DNA from 2 places in the Pseudoalteromonas sp. S327 genome. Region 1 is predicted to be linked to the other one. Evidence: riboswitches for the same ligand, from Rfam matches in the RefSeq annotation. Region 1 holds a riboswitch; the other holds the start of a gene.

Region 1 (4,431 bases):
AGAGCAGGGGTTGGGTGTAAACTTGTTTATTCGCCAGCGTAACAATATTCAATTAACGGCGCCAGGAGAGCGATTGCTTCCGCACGCTAAAATGATCATCACCGGCATGCAGCGTGCCAAAGTGGATGTGGCACTTGCCGATAACATGCACAAGCAAATAAGTTTAGCGGGTACACCTAATATATGGGATGCGTTTTTACAATTTGGCATTACTAATATTGTGTCGGCTATGCCTGGGGTCTCGTTGGTCGCAGAGGTTAAAGCCCAACAAGAAAGCACGCGGTTATTATTAGAGCGTACGCTTGATTTAGCCATTTTATTTGACCCCCCTAAAGTAGACGAGCTTGTGGTAGAGCGAATTTGCGAGCTGCCAATTATTCCGGTTAGTGGCTATGACACGGCCACTAACGAGAACTTTTTTGATAACCAATATGTATATGTTGATTGGGGCACTACGTTTTCGCTATGGCATGCGCGCCAATTTACCGGTAAAACGCCGCCTTATTTTAGAACCAGTACGGGGCGTATTGCCCTTGATTTAATTCTTCAGTGTGGCGGCAGTGCGTTCATCCCCGAGGTGCTTGTTGAGTCTCACCTAGAAAAGGGTGAGCTGTTTCATGTAAAAGACGTAGAACATACTTCGCGTGATATTTTTGTGGCCTACCACAGAGACAACGAACAAAAAGAGTTAATAGAAACCCTGATTAACTTATTACCTAAAATAAATGCTTATCAGCCTATTGATGAACACTAAATACCGACTATGATTTTTAATGAGGTTGAATAGGTACAATTTTGTTTATTAAATATTCATGTCGGTTTGTTTTCAGAATTTAGACACTTTTATTAAAATAAAAAGACAAAAATGTTTCCTTTGTAATATATCTGTCATTTAACGGTGACAAACTGCAGCTGTTTTAAAAATTAGTCTTGTGATTATCGAGGAAATAACATGAATTTTGTAAAATCGAGCTTATGTGTTGCACTAGTAAGTGGTTTATCTTTTAGCGCGTTTGCAGACGTTGATGTATACGGTAAAGCGAATGTTACTGTGCAATCGTCTGATGATGGCGAAGGGTCTTTCACTGAAATTAAAAGTAATGCATCTCGCTTTGGACTAAAAGGGTCTGAAAAGATTACTGATGGATTAGAAGCGGTTTATAAGTTTGAGTTTCAAGTTGATGTATCTGATGCTGACTCTAAAGGTGATAACGACGACAATATTTCTGCACGTAACCAGTATGTAGGTTTAAAAGGTGCATATGGTCAAGTTGTTGTGGGTCGTAACGATACAGCGCTTAAACAATCGCAAGGTAAGTTAGATTTATTTAATGACCTTGAAGGCGATATTAAAAATGTCTTTAAAGGTGAAAACCGCTTAGGTGATTCAATCACTTATACATCTAAAAGCTACGAAGGCTTTAAAGTACTTGCTACATTTATTGCCGAAGATGACGTAGATGCAGATAACGGTTATTCAATGGCGGTTACTTACGGTGACTCTGCACTTAAAAAGAGTGCGGTATACGCCTCGGTTGCAGCCGATAGCGAAGTAAATGGCTACGATGTAGTGCGTGCGTCAATTCAAGGTAAAGTAGAGAGCTTTAAATTAGGCGCTATGTACCAAACTCAAGAAAAAGTAGACGGTAGCGCAGAAGCTGACGGCTATTTATTAAACGCAGCCTACAGCATGGGTAAAAACACGTTTAAAGTGCAATACCAAGCAATGGACTTTGATGACAGCGACGACAAAACGGCAGTTTCTGTAGGTGTTGATCATAAGTTTAATAAAAACATTAAAGTATTTGGTTTTTACTCAAGCTTTGATATGGACAACAATGTTGACCAAGACTACGTTGGCCTAGGTATGGAATACAAGTTTTAAGCGTTGCTTAAACACTCCCTTTATTAACCGCGCTCTAATGAGCGCGGTTTTTTTTGCTTTAAATTATTTACTTACCCGCCCATAATAGACCCTCATTTGGAATGGGGTGAAATTCCTCAACTATTCCCGTAACTGTAATTAGCATCACGCTTTAAGTCAGATACAAATGAGACATATCAATCAGCATGAGAAGTTCTAGATTGGTATACTTTTTTAACGAGCGGGTAAACTCATTTTTATTGATGCACTAGTCTTTTAGCTGTGTGTTAGTGAGTGCACGCTTTCCAAGGACTCACTTTTGCAAACTACATTAGCGCCAAATACACCCTTATTAAACGTTCAAAATGTGTCGTGGGAAGTTGATGATCACGCCATTTTAAACAATATTAATTTACACATAGCTAAGGGTAAGTTTATTGGGTTAATTGGCCCAAATGGGGCGGGTAAGTCGAGCTTACTGCGCTGTTTGTATCGCTTTAATAAACCCACCGCTGGTAACGTTACCTTTAATCAGCAGGATATTTGGCAGCTTAAAAGTGAAGACTACGCAAAATATGTTGCTGTAGTTCTACAAGAAACGCCCGCGCAATTTAACCTAACATTATTTGATGTGGTTGCCCTTGGGCTTACACCTCATAAATCATTATTTAGCGCCACCACCCACAGCGACAAACAAAAAATTACACAGGCAATAAAAACCGTAGGGCTTGAGCAACAGTGTAAGCAAAATTTTGAATCGCTTTCGGGGGGCGAAAAGCAACGTGCATTGATTGCCCGCGCTATAGTGCAGCAACCGCAATTACTCATCATGGATGAGCCAACCAGCCATTTAGATGTTAAATATCAAATACAAGTGATGGAACTGGCAAAATCGCTAGGGGTCACTGTGTTTGCCTCATTTCATGATTTAAATTTAGCAGCCGCTATGTGCGATGAGCTGGTGGTTATTAATAAAGGTAAAATAACACATACAGGTTCGCCTGCGCAGGTACTTAGTGAGGACATGCTAGCGGATGTTTTTGGGGTATGTGCGCGCGTAACTAGCCACCCTCAGCGCACAGAAAATGGCCAAACTATTCCTCATATTACTTACTTTTATGGCTATTAATTAAATGGATATAACAAAAATAAACCAGTGGACAATATTTATAGCAGCCGTATTAATTGCACTGGGCAGCCTTTTTAGCGCACTGAGCTTTGGCGCCGCAGATACGCCGTTAAGTGATGTGCTCACAGGAATTTTATCAGCAGGGGAGGGCTCCTTTAACGCGCGTATTATTTATGAGCTTAGGTTACCTCGTACCTTACTTGCCTTTATGGCGGGCGCAGGTTTGGCTATTGCAGGGCTTATTTTACAAACGGTTACCCGTAACCCGCTCGCTGATCCGTATTTATTTGGCATATCGTCAGGCGCGTCGTTTGGGGTCGTACTGCTTATGGCCGTTGCGGGTATTAGTGCAGGGTTTATGTTATCGGCTGCTGCCTTATTGGGGAGCTTTTTAGCAATGGGCTTATTGATACTTATTGCTGGGCGGCAAAAAAGCACGCAAGTAGAGTCTATGTTGCTAGCGGGGGTGGCGCTGTCATTTTTATTTAGCGCATTTACAAGTTTATTGCTGTATTGGAGTGACCCGCAAGCAGTGGCTGGTATTTTGTTTTGGACGTTAGGTAGCTTTGCCCGCGCACAATGGGCCACGTTATGGTTGCCATGCGTGGTTATAGTGGTGTGTATTAGCTTTATGCTGAGCTTTAAAAGGCAGTTAAATGCGCTGCTTCTTGGCGATGAAAGCGCGATAACGCTTGGGGTCCGTGTGCACCGTTTTAGAATTTTAATGTTGGTATTGAGCTCGTTAATAACGGCCGTGCTGGTGGCCTTATGTGGCGGTATTGGTTTTGTAGGTTTAATGGTGCCGCACATAGTGCGCTTTTTTATATCTCAGGGCAGTACTGCTGGCTTACTAATTACTAGCTTAGTGGGCGGCACGTTTATGGTGTGGGTCGATGTGCTTTCGCGCTCATTACTTAAAAACCAAGAGCTCCCTGTAGGGGTAATTACAGCAGCTATGGGTAGCGTATTTTTTTTAAGCTTACTCTTTTTTAGAAAAACAAAGGCATAGTGCTGATGAAAACCTTAATGATTCAAGGCACTACGTCAGATGCCGGAAAAAGCACCTTAGTCGCTGCGCTTTGTAGAGTGTTTGCAAAGCAAGGTGTAAAGGTCGCGCCTTTTAAACCGCAGAATATGGCGCTTAATAGCGCGGTTACAAAAGAGGGTGGAGAAATAGGCCGTGCGCAAGCTTTGCAAGCTATAGCCGCTAAAGTAGAGCCTCAAAACGACTTTAACCCCATATTGCTCAAACCAAATAGTGATACGGGGGCACAAGTCATTATACATGGAAAAGCCATTAGTAATATGGAGGCAGGGGCTTATCATAACTATAAACAGGTTGCGATGGATGCAGTGCTTGCCTCGCATAAACGCCTAGCAAAGCAGTTTGATTTATTATTGGTTGAGGGCGCAGGCAGCCCCGCAGAAATAAACCTAC
Region 2 (4,431 bases), on a different contig from region 1:
TTAGATTTAATAGTTAGGAGAACCCAATGCCTTCATTTGATATCGTATCAGAAGTAGAAATGAACGAAGCTAAAAATGCAGTAGATAACGCCAACCGTGAGCTAGAAACGCGCTTTGATTTTAGAGGTGTTGACGCATCAATTGAGCTAAACGACAAAACAATTAAACTAAAAGCAGAAGCTGACTCACAAGTTATGCAGTTGTTTGATATTTTAGCAGGTAAAATTTCTAAGCGTGGTATGGACGTAGCAAGCTTGGAGCTGCAAGACATCACTCGTGCTGGTAAAAATGTGTTTCGTAATGTTGCACTTAAACAAGGCATTGAGAAAGACATGGCTAAAAAAGTAGTTAAAGCCATTAAAGACTCAAAAGTAAAAGTACAAGCTGCTATTCAAGGTGAAGAAGTACGTGTAACGGGTAAAAAGCGTGACGATTTACAAGCCGCTATGCAAGTCGTTCGCACTGCAGATTTAGGTCAGCCTTTCCAGTTTAAAAACTTTCGCGATTAATTAGCTAAGTGCCTTTAGTATTTTAAAGTGAAAATTTAAATGTGTGGTTATTAAATATATTAGCCACACATTTTACCCCGCCCTAATTACAGCCTTTACTTACTCGCAAGCCTAAACCCCTTTTACCTACGTAAAATTAGTCCACTGTTATTCCATACTCTTTTAACGTTATTTAAATGCATTATTAAACCTGCTTATCACGCAGTTGCGTATATTAGGCTATTCTTAATATCAATATTACTTAATAGCGACTGTTAAAGGCTTTAAATGCTTAAGTTTCTTATTTTTATAATTATTATTGCGTGCAGTAAGTTTAGTTTTGCCAAGCCAATAAATGTAGATGTGTTGGTAGAGGACGGTTACTTTCCAATTATTATTAATGCCGAAAAAGAGCAAGGGTTAGCGCCTGAGTTTGTAAAAATACTCAATGACTCTCAAAGCGAATATAAATTTACTCTTAACTCTTTGCCTGTAAAAAGGCTCAAAAAGTGGGTCGAATGGGGGGAATTCGACATGTTGTTTTTAATGGCTATGCAATGGGTGCCTGAAGTAGCAAGAAGTGCCTTAAAGGAAACTAGCTTTTATGTTATTGCTAAAAATGAGTTGTATACGCTGGCACAAAACGCCCAAAAGCAAAGCTATTTCGATGACTTACATGCTTTAACAAAAGCGGGAGTATTGGGGTATTCCTATCGTTTTGCTGATTTTAAAACCGATGCACAGTATTTAAGTGATGAACACCAAGTTAGTTTAACAATCGATGAGTTTAACGTTGTTAAAATGCTGCTATTAAAGCGTGCCGATGTAGGGGTGTTAAATAACATAGCTTATCAATACTTTAAAAAGAACAACATTTTTAATATGAACCTGCTTTATAAGAGTAATACCCCAGATGCTATATACGATACTCATTTTTTAGTTAATCCTGTGCGCAGTAAAATTACGGTAAAACAAATGGATAAGCTTTTAAATTCGCCCGAAATAAAACCTAAAATCACAGCGCTTTTAAGTTTATACGGCGTAACATCCAGCTTTACTGAAAATAAATAATTTAACCTTTAGCTATATAGACGTCCGTTGACATTTGTAAACAAACTGCTCACAATAACCGCCTATTTTCAAGGTGCTTGCTGGTTGCTAAATACAGGGTTTAAAGTATTAAAACTAACAGCGAGATAATCGGGAAGTTGGTGCGCCTTTATGATAAAAGCAATCCCAACACTGCCCCCGCAACGGTAAAGTATTAACGCATTTATGTGTTTACTGAGTCCGGAGACCGGCCTTGAAGTAATCTTACTTACTTAAATCTTTGCGGTGGGCAAAGATAGGGAACATCATGCTAAATAAAACAACTCTTGGCGTTGCTATCTCGGCTGCGCTGTCTTTTTCTGTATCTGCTGCACAAAGCCCAATTGAAAAAATCACTGTTACCGCTAATAAATTTGAACAATCAATAAATAATGTATTAGCGAGCGTTAATGTAATTGAACGCGCCGAAATAGATGCAAGCAATGTACGCGATTTACCAACCTTATTAAGCACTCAAGTGGGTTTTCAGATTAATCCTAATGGTGGCTTTGGCCAAACGTCGGGCGTATCTTTACGTGGTACAGGTTCTGGCGATACGCTAATTTTAATTGATGGTGTACGCACGGGCTCAGCCACGCTAGGACAAAAAGCATTAAATAACGTGCCGCTAAATAGTATTGAGCGAATCGAGATCATAAAAGGCTCGCGTGCAGCTGTGTATGGCTCAGATGCATTAGCTGGGGTTATTAATATAATAACGCGTGAAGCGAGCAATGTATCACTTGATGCCACATTTGGCTCTAACGCTTATCAAAACTATCAGCTTGCAGGTTCAGTAAAATCAAATGAAGTGGTTAGCGCATTTAATGCAGGCTTTGAAAAAACCGATGGTTTTGATGCATTACAAGGTATAGCGCCCGATGACGACAGCTATGAAAATAAAAACGTAGGCTTTAAATTAAACTATGCAGATGCACACTACGGTAACTTTAAGCTACTAGGCCAGTACAGCGAAGGTTACGCGGATTACGATAGCAGCTTTAGCCCTGCAACGAGCACGGTCGAAAGAGGGGATTTTAAAAACTATCAACTGTCGGCGCAGTGGAGCAAAAACTACACTAACCAATCTCATGCTATAGATGTTGCTTTTGCAACCGATGATTCTGACAGCACATATGTGGACTCTTTTACCGGCGGGCCATTAACCAGTACATTTATTACTAAGCGCTCGCAAGTAGATTACAGCGGCCAATACCGCTTAACAAATGCGCTTAATATTAGCGGCGGCGTTAATTGGTATAACGATGATGTATCGCAAAGCTCGCAAGCATTTGATGAGAATAGCCGCGATGTATTAGCAGTGTTTGTTGGGGCTTATTACGACACCGACACTGTGCTTGCCAATTTAACTCTTCGCCAAGACGACGATGAACAGTTTGGTGATGAAACAACCTATACTGCGGCGGCTGGTTATCATTTATCTGAAAATTCAACATTTAGAATTAGTCAAAGCACAGGTTTTAAAGCGCCAACATTTAACGATTTATACTACCCAAATTTTGGTAATCCAGATCTCCAACCTGAAAAATCAATAAACCGCGAGGTTGGTGTAAATGTTAATTTTGACAGTGCACAAGTCGATTTTGCAATTTTTAGAAACGACATCGAAGATAAAATTGATTACGATGAAAACTTTGCGTTAGCTAATATAAACGAAGCTCGCTATGAAGGGGTTGAGTTTAGCCTTACACAACAAATTTTAGGCTTTGATAGCCACTTTAATTTTGCATATTTAAGTGCCGAAAACAAAGAAACCGGCGATGAGCTACGCAATGTTGCCAAGCGCACTGTTAATTGGGAGCTCACAAAGCAATTTGGTGATTTTGATGCTCGCATTGATATGCAATACCGCAGTGATCGCGAGGGTGCAGTCACGCGCCTAGGTTCGTATACACTTTGGAACCTAGCGGGTAACTATCATGTAAACGATAATATTGAGCTGTCGCTTCGTGTAGAGAACCTATTTGACAGAGATTACAATGTGGTTGACTCAAGAGCTGACTTTACAAGCGGTGACGTATATTACTACAACACCCCAGAGCGCCGCTTTTTTGTAGGTGCAAGCTATCAGTTTTAATAGCGTTTTTTAATATACAAAAGCCCGATTTATATCGGGCTTTTTAATGTGTATTTATACCAATTCGCATTAATACTTAATCATTTTCAGGGGCTAAATGTGTCGCTATCTGCGTTAAAAAATTCTCATTTAGAACAACTAAATAGCGAATTTTTTGCCTTGCTATCAACACGTTTATCCATCCTCAAAATAGATCACTTAATTATGCGGATTGGTATTAGAATTATTTTAACAACGAAAATTAGCTAGTCAGTTAAAAACTCTTTAAATACAGTTTCAAACTTGTGTAATTTAGGTGCTTTTAAAATACTACAGTAACCCTGCTGTGGGTTTTCGTTGTAGTAATCTTGATGATAATGCTCCGCTGGGTAATATGTGGTCGCAGGGCTAACCTCTGTCACTATTGGCTCGCTAATATGGTTTTGTAGCTGGGCTATCGTCTCATTGGTTTTAATTAATTGCGCATCGTTGTGGTAATAAACAACACTTCTATACTGTGTGCCAATATCGTTACCTTGGCGATTTAATTGCGTGGCATCGTGTAACGTAAAAAACATGCTAAGCAGTGTTTCAAAGCTTACTACAGCGCTGTCAAATTCCAGTTGCATAACCTCAGCATGGCCTGTTGTACCAGAGCAGACTGATTTATACGTGGGGTTGTCGGTATGGCCGCCGGTGTAACCTGAACTTACGTTTAGTACACCTTTTACTCGTCTGAATGCAGCGTCTATACACCAAAAACAGCCTCCACCAAAT

The links. Region 1 has a riboswitch for cobalamin ahead of CWB60_RS00760 (ABC transporter ATP-binding protein). Riboswitches for the same ligand answer to the same signal wherever they lie in the genome.
Region 2: another riboswitch for cobalamin. It lies ahead of CWB60_RS15810 (TonB-dependent receptor domain-containing protein); the one in region 1 lies ahead of CWB60_RS00760 (ABC transporter ATP-binding protein).

The regions. Positions count from the first base shown of each region.
Region 1 is NZ_PNDP01000001.1:154,614-159,044, forward strand. Features, by position in the region: gene CWB60_RS00750 (LysR family transcriptional regulator) at 1-754, shown strand, start outside; gene CWB60_RS00755 (porin) at 953-1,885, shown strand; cobalamin riboswitch at 1,984-2,115, shown strand; gene CWB60_RS00760 (ABC transporter ATP-binding protein) at 2,184-2,993, shown strand; gene CWB60_RS00765 (FecCD family ABC transporter permease) at 2,998-4,002, shown strand; gene CWB60_RS00770 (cobyric acid synthase) at 4,008-4,431, shown strand, end outside.
Region 2 is NZ_PNDP01000052.1:8,040-12,470, reverse strand. Features, by position in the region: gene CWB60_RS15825 (YajQ family cyclic di-GMP-binding protein) at 27-509, shown strand; gene CWB60_RS15820 (ABC transporter substrate-binding protein) at 777-1,559, shown strand; cobalamin riboswitch at 1,627-1,796, shown strand; gene CWB60_RS15810 (TonB-dependent receptor domain-containing protein) at 1,846-3,675, shown strand; gene msrA (peptide-methionine (S)-S-oxide reductase MsrA) at 3,921-4,431, opposite strand, start outside.